3 regions of the Salmonella sp. HY31 genome follow, and region 2 is predicted to be linked to each of the others. Evidence: predicted binding sites of a transcription regulator. Region 2 holds the regulator's gene; each other region holds the start of a gene.
What was found. Region 2 encodes PurR, which represses purine synthesis genes. Its sites were predicted from a motif close to CANGCAAACGTTTGCNTG; they were not measured.
Positions count from the first base shown of each region.

Region 1: a site for PurR is predicted at 1,702-1,719, ahead of tusA (sulfurtransferase TusA). Genes of this name have one in related genera too.
Region 3: a site for PurR is predicted at 1,833-1,850, ahead of gltB (glutamate synthase large subunit). Genes of this name have one in related genera too.

Region 1 covers NZ_CP170479.1:264,466-268,697, reverse strand. The annotation lists gene ACE15A_RS01230 (methyl-accepting chemotaxis citrate transducer) at 1-1,372, shown strand, start outside; gene tusA (sulfurtransferase TusA) at 1,396-1,641, opposite strand; gene ACE15A_RS01220 (7-cyano-7-deazaguanine/7-aminomethyl-7-deazaguanine transporter) at 1,811-2,476, shown strand; gene ACE15A_RS01215 (DcrB family lipoprotein) at 2,549-3,106, shown strand; gene ACE15A_RS01210 (MFS transporter) at 3,110-4,232, opposite strand, start outside.
Region 2 covers NZ_CP170479.1:2,117,679-2,121,910, reverse strand. The annotation lists gene ACE15A_RS10025 (C40 family peptidase) at 1-584, shown strand, start outside; gene sodB (superoxide dismutase [Fe]) at 711-1,292, shown strand; gene ACE15A_RS10015 (YnhF family membrane protein) at 1,375-1,464, opposite strand; gene purR (HTH-type transcriptional repressor PurR) at 1,760-2,785, shown strand; gene punR (DNA-binding transcriptional activator PunR) at 2,782-3,714, opposite strand; gene punC (purine nucleoside transporter PunC) at 3,827-4,232, shown strand, end outside.
Region 3 covers NZ_CP170479.1:4,451,616-4,455,847, forward strand. The annotation lists gene arcB (aerobic respiration two-component sensor histidine kinase ArcB) at 1-190, opposite strand, end outside; gene ACE15A_RS21340 (TIGR01212 family radical SAM protein) at 284-1,213, opposite strand; gene gltB (glutamate synthase large subunit) at 1,884-4,232, shown strand, end outside.

The DNA.
Region 1 (4,232 bases), 1.9 Mb from region 2:
CAACGCTGGCGCGTCGCTCAACGAAGCGGAAAAGCATTTCAACAACTACGTGAACTCCGAAGCGATCGCGGGAAAAGATCCGGCGTTGGATGCCCAGGCCGAAGCCAGCTTCAAGCAGATGTATGACGTTTTGCAGCAGTCTATCCACTATCTTAAAGCCGATAATTACGCCGCCTATGGCAACCTCGACGCGCAAAAAGCGCAGGATGACATGGAGCAGGTATATAACCAGTGGCTCTCTCAAAATGCGCAATTAATAAAATTAGCCAGCGATCAGAATCAGAGCAGCTTTACCCAGATGCAATGGACGCTGGGGATAATTCTACTTATCGTGCTCGTCGTGCTGGCGTTTATCTGGCAGGGGCTTCAACGCGTTCTACTACGCCCGCTGCAACGGATTATGGCGCACATTCAAACTATCGCCGACGGCGATCTCACCCATGAGATAGAGGCCGAAGGACGCAGTGAAATGGGCCAACTGGCCGCCGGTCTCAAAACGATGCAGCAGTCGTTAATCCGTACCGTCAGCGCGGTGCGCGATAACGCGGACTCTATCTATACTGGCGCAGGCGAAATTTCCGCAGGCAGCAGCGACCTCTCTTCCCGAACCGAACAGCAGGCCTCGGCGCTGGAGGAGACCGCCGCCAGCATGGAACAGTTAACCGCCACGGTACGACAAAACTCCGATAACGCACGACAGGCGACCGGTCTGGCGAAAACAGCATCAGAAACCGCGCGTAAAGGAGGACGCGTGGTGGATAACGTAGTGCACACCATGAATGATATCGCCGAAAGTTCGGAAAAAATCGTGGACATCACCAGCGTGATTGACGGTATCGCCTTCCAGACCAATATCCTGGCGTTAAACGCCGCGGTAGAAGCAGCCCGCGCCGGCGAACAGGGGCGAGGATTCGCGGTCGTGGCCGGAGAGGTACGCACGCTGGCCAGCCGTAGCGCGCAGGCCGCCAAAGAGATCAAAGTGTTGATTGAAAACTCCGTGTCGCGCATTGATACCGGCTCTACGCAGGTACGCGAAGCTGGAGAAACCATGAAAGAGATCGTCACCGCCGTGACCCGCGTGACCGATATTATGGGCGAAATCGCCTCTGCCTCCGATGAGCAAAGCAAAGGCATTGAGCAGGTGGCGCAGGCGGTATCGGAAATGGACAGCGTGACGCAGCAAAACGCCTCACTGGTAGAGGAGTCCGCAGCGGCGGCGGCGGCGCTGGAAGATCAGGCTAACGAACTTCGTCAGGCGGTCGCCGTGTTCCGCATCCAGAAACAGCCTCGTCGGGAGGCGCCGCCGACGCCGTTAAGCAAAGGCTTAACGCCACAACCCGCCGCAGAACAGGCGAGCTGGGAAAGCTTCTAATCAGCATGCTATCTGCCGTACGGTTAATGCGCTTTACGCAGTAAATAGCGGTACGGCAAACCCTCCGTCTCTTGCGCCAGCAGATCGTGTTCCATAAAGGTACAGAACCCAGGAATATCACGCGTCGTCGCCGGATCGTCGGCGATAATCAGCAATGTTTCGCCAGTTTGCATGTTGCGCACCGTTTTGCGCACCATCATTACCGGTTCAGGACAACGCAGCCCCAGGGCGTCAAGCGTATGGTCAGGGGAGGAAAACAGATCGCTCATCTTTGTCTCAATCGTAAAAAAACGGCGATATTTTACGCCCATCTTCGTCAGTAAGCCAGGCAGGTTAACGATTGCGTGAAAATTAGCCATTGCAATGCCAGCGCAAAACAGTATTATGCGGCGGTTCTTTATTGGGTTCCCTCACCCCATCCAACAAAAAGGTCACAATATGACTCCGTTTACACAATCACAGCGCATAAAAGCGTTGTTCTGGCTATCGCTATTCCATTTACTGGTAATCATTTCCAGTAACTATCTGGTGCAGCTCCCCATCACTATTTTTGGTTTCCACACCACCTGGGGCGCGTTTAGTTTTCCTTTTATTTTTCTCGCCACCGATCTTACCGTGCGTATTTTTGGCGCACCGCTGGCGCGCCGCATTATCTTCGCCGTCATGCTCCCCGCGCTGCTGGTGTCGTATGTGGTGTCATCGCTGTTCTATATGGGCGTCTGGCAAGGTTTCGCTGCGTTGGCGAACTTTAATCTGTTTGTCGCCCGTATCGCCGCCGCCAGCTTTATGGCCTACGCGCTGGGACAGATCCTTGATGTCCATGTGTTTAACCGTCTGCGCCAAAATCGCCGCTGGTGGCTGGCGCCGACCGCCTCAACGCTGTTTGGCAATATCAGCGATACTCTTGCCTTTTTCTTTATTGCGTTCTGGCGAAGCCCCGATGCCTTTATGGCCGAGCACTGGATGGAAATTGCGCTGGTGGACTATTGCTTCAAGGTGCTCATCAGCATTATTTTCTTCCTGCCGATGTACGGCGTTTTACTGAATATGTTGCTGAAAAGGCTGGCAGATAAATCTGAAATTTCCCCATTACTGGCAAGTTAAAGGTTCGTTTTCTGAGTTGTGATAAGATGAGCGAATGAGCCGTTATGGCTGTTTATCGAAAGGAAGAAGTCAATGCGCAATTTGGTTAAATATGCCGGTATTGGCCTGCTGGTTATGGGGCTTGCGGCCTGTGATAACAACGATACAAAAGCACCGGCAGAAGGTGCCGCCGCAGAAAGTCAGGCCTCCGGGCAGCCCGTCAGCCTGATGGATGGCAAACTCAGTTTCTCACTGCCGGCGGATATGACCGATCAGAGCGGTAAGCTGGGCACCCAGGCCAATAATATGCACGTTTATTCTGACCCAACGGGCCAGAAAGCGGTGATTGTCATCGTCGGCGATAATACCGATGAACCGCTGTCGGTGCTGGCGAACCGCCTGCTCGAGCAACAGCGTAGCCGCGACCCTCAGCTTCAGGTAGTCACCAATAAGTCTATTGAGCTCAAAGGCCATACGTTGCAACAACTGGACAGTATTATCTCCGCGAAGGGACAGACGGCGTATTCTTCCATCGTGCTGGGCAAAGTGGATAACCAATTGCTGACGATTCAGGTCACACTGCCTGCGGACAATCAGCAAAAAGCGCAAACCACGGCTGAAAACATCATCAATACGTTGGTTATTCAGTAACCTTTACGACGATGATGCGGCCTCCGGCAGTGCAGACGGAGGCCGTTTTTTTAAGCGCCAGGTAAGCAATAGCGCCATCGCTACCAGCCCGGCCGCCACCAGATAGATCACCGGCACGCCCGCCCAGGCCATCACCAGCCCCGCCAGCGGCCCGGTAATCCCCAAAGATAGATCCATAAATACGGTGTAAGTCGCCAGCGCCGCGCCCTGGTTCTGCGGCGGCACCGCTTTGACGGCCACCACGCCCAGCGCCGGAAAGACCAGAGAAAACCCCATACCGGTGAGCAAAACGCCGATTTTCGCCATCCACGGCATGGCTGCCGTCCCAACCAGTAACAGACCAATAATCTCCACGCCAAAGCAGATCATCGCAACATTCAACCCGCCCAAGCGATTGATGCCGTTAGGGAACAGCAAACGCGTACCGACAAACGCGATGCTAAATAACGTGAGCGCAAAGGCGGCGCCATCCCAGTCTTTAGCATCATAAAATAAGGTAATAAACGTCGCGATAACGCCAAACCCTGCCGATGCCAGGGACAACGCCATACCATACAGCCAGACACGCCCCAGCACCGCGCGAAACGGCAGCGGTTTGCCTTTGTTCGCCTTCACCGACGGACGTGGAAGCGCTAACAGTACCGCCAACAGAGCTACGCCCATCACCGTTAGCGCCAGTCCCTGTAACCCGCCCCAGGCATAACACAGCACGCCCAGCGGCGCGCCCATCGCCATTGCGCCGTAGGTGACGATACCGTTCCAGGAGATGACCCGACCAATATGCAACGACCCAACGACGCCGACGCCCCACAGTGTCGAACCGGTGCCGGCAAAACTTTGTCCAATCCCCAAAATCACGCGACCAAGCCCCAGTAGCAACAAACTGATCATGGGCCAGTTGTCGGCGATATCCGCCAGCAGGTAGCCGAGTCCGCTTAAAAAACAACCGAACAAGCCAAAGACAACGATTTTTTTCGGCCCTAATACATCCGCATACCGCCCGGCATGGGGACGGCTTAACAGAGTGGCGAAGTATTGCAGGCTGATAATAAGCCCCGCCCAGAACGCGCTGAATCCCATCGCATCATGCACATAGCCGGGCAAGACGGCGAGTGGCAGGCCGATA
Region 2 (4,232 bases):
CCATCGCTTCCACGAAATCTCGTCATACGACACATCGCCGTAACAGAACCGCGCCCACGTCAATCGCCGCCCTCGACGTGACGGAAAAATGCACGACGCGTAAAGGCCGTAAGCCGCACTGCGTGAAGGGGAAAGGAACATTGCCGCTCTCTATTGCCGATGCGCATCGGACTAAAGTACAAAAAGCGACGAAAACCGCGATGTCCAAGCTCATGAATCAGATTGGTAAGCCGTATCACTGGGGAGGCGCGTCGCCGCGCACCGGTTTTGATTGCAGCGGTCTGGTTTATTATGCCTATAAAGATTTAGTGAAGATCCGTATCCCCCGAACGGCGAATGAGATGTATCACCTGCGTGACGCGGCGCCCATTGAGCGCAGCGAGTTGAAAAACGGCGATCTGGTGTTCTTCCGTACGCAGGGGCGCGGCACCGCCGATCACGTTGGCGTCTATGTCGGCAACGGTAAGTTTATCCAGTCTCCGCGCAGCGGTCAGGAAATTAAGATCACCTCGCTGAACGAAGAATACTGGCAGCGCCATTATGTCGGCGCCCGCCGGGTGATGACCCCTAAAACAATTCGCTAATATTTTATCCTGTCGTTTAACGACAGGATAACTTCTTCTTTTGCGCCCCCGCTCAATTTGCTACCCTATCCTTACGCGCACCAGGGTTATTGTGCGTGCGCAATATTAATAATAAGGAGAGAAGCAATGTCGTTCGAATTACCTGCATTACCGTATGCCAAAGATGCTCTGGCGCCGCATATTTCTGCTGAGACGCTGGAATATCACTATGGCAAACATCATCAGACTTACGTGACCAATCTTAATAATTTGATCAAAGGCACGGCGTTTGAAGGCAAATCGCTGGAAGAGATCGTGCGTGCTTCCGAAGGCGGCATCTTTAATAACGCCGCTCAGGTGTGGAACCATACGTTCTACTGGAACTGCCTGGCACCAAATGCTGGCGGCGAACCGACCGGGAAACTGGCTGATGCTATCGCGGCATCTTTTGGCAGCTTCGCGGAATTTAAAACGCAGTTCACAGATGCCGCTATCAAAAACTTTGGTTCCGGCTGGACATGGCTGGTAAAAGGCGCTGATGGCAAACTGGCTATCGTCTCTACCTCAAATGCCGGTACGCCGCTGACCACAGATGCGACGCCGCTGCTGACGGTTGATGTGTGGGAACACGCGTATTACATCGACTACCGCAACGCCCGTCCAAACTATCTGGAGCATTTTTGGGCGCTGGTTAACTGGGAATTTGTCGCGAAAAATCTCGCCGCATAAGTCTGAGCACGCAGAAGGTACGCCTTCTGCGTTTTAGAGAGGGATAGAATAGAGGAAACGCCCTCCCTCAGAAGAGAGGGAATCAGTGCAGAGCGGCCGTTAATCCACCTGCGACAATCAAGCCCAGAACAATAAGCGTAGTGATCAACGAAAATTTCAGGTCGGTACTCATCAAGTTTTCTCCTTTTTATTCCCACACAAAAAGTGATATAGCGCATTTTTGCACATTCCCGCACAAAAATCTCTCATGTTTTATATTGATAACTGTTTTTAACGCTTCCCCTTTTCCTCAAGATCAGACAAAATTCCAGGCTTACTGAATTAGCGTAACGGCCATTGACCCCTTCCTGACGTTCCGTGTCGTTTTTCCGGCATGCCGCAACCCTGACGTTGCGATTAGGGTGTGTGTAGGCAAACGTTTACCTGGCGTTTCTCAGGAGCTTAGCGAGGGTCTGGAGTGAAATGTAATGGCAACAATTAAAGATGTAGCGAAACGAGCAAACGTTTCCACTACAACTGTATCACACGTAATCAACAAAACGCGTTTTGTCGCTGAAGAAACGCGTAACGCGGTCTGGGCAGCGATTAAAGAGCTGCACTACTCTCCCAGCGCCGTCGCGCGTAGCCTGAAGGTCAACCATACCAAATCGATAGGCTTACTGGCGACCAGCAGCGAAGCGGCCTATTTTGCAGAAATTATCGAGGCGGTTGAAAAAAACTGCTTTCAGAAAGGCTATACGCTGATTTTGGGCAACGCCTGGAATAACCTGGAAAAACAGCGCGCCTACCTGTCCATGATGGCGCAAAAGCGCGTGGATGGCCTGCTGGTGATGTGTTCTGAGTACCCGGAACCTCTGCTTTCCATGCTGGAAGAGTATCGCCATATTCCGATGGTGGTGATGGACTGGGGTGAAGCGAAGGCCGATTTTACCGATACGGTGATTGATAACGCCTTTGCAGGCGGCTATATGGCGGGTCGTTATCTGGTTGAGCGCGGTCACCGGGATATCGGCGTTATTCCCGGTCCGCTGGAGCGCAACACCGGCGCGGGTCGGCTGGCAGGCTTCATGAAGGCAATGGAGGAGGCGCTGATCAACGTGCCAGACAACTGGATTGTTCAGGGCGACTTCGAGCCGGAGTCCGGTTACCACGCGATGCAGCAAATCTTATCGCAGTCACATCGCCCTACCGCCGTTTTCTGCGGCGGCGATATTATGGCGATGGGCGCGCTTTGCGCGGCAGACGAAATGGGGCTTCGCGTACCGCAGGACGTTTCGGTGATCGGTTATGACAATGTGCGTAACGCCCGCTTCTTTACCCCGGCGCTGACGACGATTCACCAGCCCAAAGACTCTTTAGGCGAAACCGCATTTAATATGCTATTGGATCGCATCGTCAATAAGCGCGAAGAGTCACAGTCTATTGAAGTTCATCCACGCCTGGTTGAGCGTCGCTCGGTCGCTGACGGCCCGTTCCGCGACTATCGACGTTAATCCCCGCTGTCGGGAGCCTCTTCAGGCTCCCGCAACCACTCCCGATTCAACGTTTCGCTATCGCCCAAATAATCCAGCAGCCATGCCAGCGCGGGCGAGGCCTCGTTTTGCTGCCACGTCAGGCAACAGGCCGCATCGGGAAACGGATTCTCTAACGTCAGCGCCACCCATTTTCCGCTGTCTATCCACTGTCGGGCAAAGTGCGTCGGCACCATTCCCACGCATAATCCTGCTGACAGGCAGGTTGCCGATGACTCCCAGTCCGGTACTACAACCCTTTTTTGGTTATCCAGCAACCAGGTAATCCGTTTCGGTAAGGTTCGCGAGGTATCTTCTCTGACCAGCGACGGCCAGTTGCGCAGGGTATCATCGCTTAACGGTCCCGGCATCGCCGCCAGCGGGTGATCGCTTGCCACTACGCAACTCCAGCTCAGGGTACCCATATCCCGAAAAGCATAACGTCCCCCTACCGGAATCGCCTGCGTCGCCCCAATAGCCAGTTCGACTCGCCCGTCGGAGAGCGCGTCCCAGACGCCGTTAAACACCTCCTGAAAAACCAGCAGTTCCACATCGTCAAAATGGCGATAGAAATCGACGATCATCTGCCGGGTACGTTCTGGTCTGACGATATTATCCACCGCAATAGCCAACTGCCCGCGCCAGCCATTAGCAATTTGCTGACACTGTTGACGAGTGATCTGCATTTTTTTGATAACAGAACGCCCTTCTTTTAAAAACCAGACGCCAGCAGGCGTAAGTTCAACATCACGGTGACGTCGTACAAAAAGCGGTACGGCCAGCCACTCCTCTAACTGACGAACGGTGTAACTGACTGCCGAAGGCACACGGTGCAGTTCCTGCGCCGCCGCGCTAAAACTGCCATTGCGCGCCACGGCGTCAACCACTTCAAGCGAGTATTCCGACCACATAATTTGCCTACAAAAATTTTGAATTCACTGGACAAATATTAACGTTTCACAACCGTAATTTCACTCCCTACACTCTGCGACAATGTCTGTCTGATAAGAAAGAGAAACAAATATGCAACCTGGAAAAGGTTTTTTAGTCTGGTTAGCCGGTCTTAGCGTGCTGGGGTTTCTGGCTACGGACATGTACCTGCCCGCGTTTGCCGCCATACAGGCGGATTTACAAACGCCTGCTGCCGCTGTCAGCGCCAGCCTCAGCCTGTTTTTAGCTGGCTTTGCCGTCGCACAACTACTCTGGGGACCGCTATCGGATCGTTATGGCCGTAAACCGATTTTACTGCTGGGGTTATCCATCTTTGCGCTCGGAAGTCTGGGGATGCTGTGGGTAGAAAGCGCGGCAGCACTGCTGACGCTACGCTTTGTGCAGGCCGTCGGCGTTTGTGCGGCAACGGTAATCTGGCAAGCGCTGGTGACCGATTATTATCCTTCGCAAAAAATTAATCGTATCTTCGCCACTATCA
Region 3 (4,232 bases), 2.3 Mb from region 2:
ACAGGCCAAAAAAGATAGAACGAATGACGTCGATACTTTCGACCTGACCATGCAGCACCATGGTCACTGCCATCTGCACGACAATCGCCAGCACCACCAACGCCAACGCCAGGAGCATGGAAAAGCGCACCAGACCCAGTTTCATCATCAGGTCGACATAGTATTGCGCCAGCATACGAATTTGCTTCATAGAGGATTCCTTCACCACAACTTCGCACATAATACCCAATTATGAGAACCGCGTTGAATATTGTGCGAAATATGCGTAGCGCCCCTCATCACGCTACGCTATGGGAGGTATCCAGGGACGGGCCAGCGCAGATCCCTGTACGCCATGCTCATTCAGGTATTTGTCCAACTCAACCATCCCCGTCCAGCGATTCTCGCACCACAGAGGGGCGAGCAGCGTCGGACGGCGCGCGCTGGCGGAAATCCGGTGATAAATCACCTCCGGCGGCGTATGACGAATCATCTCCCCTGCCGTTAGCGTGTAATCGTCCAGCGCAATGCCGTTCAGCCTCCCCGACTCCCAGGCTTTCGCCATAATACTGCCTTTGACGATATGCAGCGGGTGCAGTTTAATGCCGTCCACGCCCGTTTCCACAACGCGAGTCAGCGTTTGCAGGCATTCACTTTGCCCCTCGCCCGGCAGCCCCACAATCAGATGCGCGCACACTTTCAACCCGCTCTCACGGGCAATCCGGGTGGTACGCTGATAGCAGGCGAAGTCATGCCCGCGATTAATACGGCGCAGCGTTTTATCGTGCGCGGTTTGCAGTCCCAGTTCCAGCCACACCTCATAGCCTTGATCTTTATATTCACACAATAAATCTACTACCGCCTGCGGTACGCAATCCGGACGCGTACCGACGCATAATCCGACGATGCTGGCCTGACTGACGGCCTGTTGATACATGGAACGTAGCACCTGCACTTCTGCAAAGGTGCTGGTGTAGGCCTGGAAATAGGCCAGATAGCGTTTAGCGCGGTTCACCAGATGCGCCTGATGCGCAAGCTGCTCGGCAATCGAATGATGCTGCTGCGCCTCATCGGCAAAAGAGGCGACATTACAGAAGGTGCAGCCGCCGCGCCCGATGGTGCCGTCGCGATTAGGGCAGCTAAAACCGCCATGAAGCGTCAGCTTATGAACCTTTTGCCCATACCGACGTAAAAGATCCCCACCAAACATATTGACTAATTTCTGTAACTGCATAATCTGATAGACCGCCTCTTAAAAAGAGGCCAAAGCCTGCCATTTTTAGCCTCCTTTGGCGATGACCTGGATCAATCGCCCCGGAAGGCGTTTACTTATTGCATAATAAAGCAAAATAAACGATATTTCATTCATAAAACTGCTGATGATTTTTTCTGATATTCCCCTCTTTTTTCAACGTCTGAAGGTTCGTCGATAAAAACAGTAGCATTAAATGCCGCTTATACTTAAATCAGCATAAAATGCTAAGATTTTTGGAAAAACAAGGTCAGACAGGACCTGACAAGCGGCTCTTATAGTGAGACAGATCACAGGATTTCTGCCGCTCCGCTTTGGCCGCCTTTCTATAAAAACCTTTTAATTTCAATGGATTCAAAAAGTTATCTGTACTACAGCACACTTTTGCATAAATCAGTTTGCCATTTGACCTGGGTGTGGATTCCCGATAAGTTGGGAATCCGCTGGAAGCTTTCTGGATGAGCCGTCTGCTCATCATATTTATGCAGTAATTGAGATTCCCTCTTAACCGTATTTACCAATGCGAAAAGGACATAAAGAGGGCGAATGCGAGGTAAGCGTATGATGCGCCAGCCCCGTCGCCATGCTCTTGCTGTGCCCGCGCGCCATCGGTTGGGAGAGCGTCCCGTAGAGCCTGGGGAGGTTCACTGATATGTTGTACGATAAATCCCTTGAGAAGGATAACTGTGGTTTCGGCCTGATCGCCCACATAGAAGGCGAACCTAGCCACAAGGTAGTGCGTACCGCCATACACGCGCTGGCCCGCATGCAGCACCGTGGCGCGATCCTTGCCGACGGTAAAACCGGCGACGGTTGCGGCTTGCTATTACAAAAACCTGACCGTTTCTTTCGCATCGTGGCCGAAGAGCGCGGCTGGCGCTTAGCCAAAAACTACGCCGTCGGGATGATCTTTTTGAATAAAGATCCTGAACTGGCCGCCGCGTCACGCCATATTGTCGAAGAAGAATTACAACAGGAAACCCTGTCGATTGTCGGCTGGCGCGATGTACCAACCAATGAAGGCGTGCTCGGTGAAATCGCCCTCTCCTCCCTGCCGCGTATTGAGCAGATTTTTGTCAACGCTCCGGCGGGCTGGCGTCCGCGCGATATGGAACGCCGTCTGTTTATCGCCCGCCGCCGCATTGAAAAGCGCTTGCAGGACGACAAAGATTTCTACGTGTGCAGCCTGTCGAACCTGGTCAACATTTATAAAGGTCTGTGTATGCCGGCGGATCTGCCGCGCTTCTACCTGGATCTCGCGGATCTGCGTCTGGAATCGGCTATCTGCCTGTTCCACCAGCGCTTTTCCACTAACACCGTGCCGCGCTGGCCGCTGGCGCAGCCGTTCCGCTACCTGGCGCACAACGGCGAGATTAACACCATTACCGGCAACCGCCAGTGGGCGCGCGCCCGTACCTATAAATTCCAGACGCCGCTGATCCCAGATTTACAGTCCGCCGCGCCGTTTGTTAACGAAACCGGTTCGGATTCCAGCTCGCTGGACAATATGCTGGAACTGCTGCTGGCAGGCGGGATGGACATCATCCGCGCCATGCGCCTGTTGGTGCCGCCCGCCTGGCAGAACAACCCGGATATGGACCCGGATCTGCGCGCCTTCTTCGACTTTAACTCCATGCACATGGAGCCGTGGGACGGCCCGGCAGGCATCGTGATGTCCGACGGGCGCTTCGCCGCTTGTAACCTCGACCGTAACGGCCTGCGCCCGGCACGCTATGTCATCACCAAAGACAAGCTGATCACCTGCGCCTCGGAAGTCGGTATCTGGGACTATCAGCCGGATGAAGTGGTCGAGAAAGGTCGCGTCGGTCCCGGCGAGCTGATGGTGATCGACACCCGCGGGGGACGTATCCTGCATTCCGCGGAAACTGATGACGATCTAAAAAGTCGCCATCCGTATAAAGCGTGGATGGAAAAGAATGTCCGCCGTCTGGTGCCATTTGAAGATCTGCCGGATGAAGAAGTCGGTAGCCGCGAACTGGACGACGACCTGCTTGCCAGCTATCAGAAACAGTTTAACTACAGCGCCGAAGAGCTGGACTCGGTTATCCGCGTGTTAGGTGAAAACGGCCAGGAAGCAGTTGGCTCAATGGGCGACGATACCCCCTTTGCCGTGCTCTCCAGCCAGCCGCGTATTATTTACGACTACTTCCGCCAACAGTTCGCGCAGGTCACTAACCCGCCTATCGACCCGCTGCGTGAAGCGCACGTCATGTCGCTCGCCACCAGCATCGGTCGCGAAATGAACGTCTTCTGCGAAGCGGAAGGTCAGGCCCATCGCCTGAGTTTTAAATCGCCGATCCTGCTGTACTCCGATTTCAAACAGCTCACCACCATGACCGAGCATCACTACCGCGCCGACTGGCTTGACATTACCTTTGATGTCACCGAAACCTCGCTGGATGCGACGGTCAAAGCACTGTGCGATAAAGCGGAACAGATGGTGCGTAATGGCACCGTGCTGCTGGTCCTCTCGGATCGCAATATCGGTAAGAATCGCCTGCCGGTACCCGCGCCGATGGCGGTGGGCGCGGTGCAGACGCGTCTGGTAGAACAAAGCCTGCGCTGCGACGCCAACATCATCGTAGAAACCGGAAGCGCCCGCGATCCGCACCACTTTGCGGTGCTGCTGGGCTTTGGCGCGACGGCCATCTATCCGTATCTGGCCTACGAAACGCTGGGGCGTCTGATTGATACCCAGGCCATCGCCAAAAACTACCGTACCGTGATGCAGAACTACCGTAACGGCATCAACAAAGGACTGTACAAGATCATGTCCAAAATGGGCATTTCGACCATTGCCTCTTACCGCTGCTCCAAACTGTTTGAAGCGGTCGGGCTGCACGATGATGTGGTAAACCTGTGCTTCCAGGGCGTGGTCAGCCGTATCGGCGGCGCGAGCTTCGATGACTTCCAACAGGATCTGCTGAATCTCTCTAAACGCGCCTGGCTGGCGCGCAAACCCATTAGCCCTGGCGGCCTG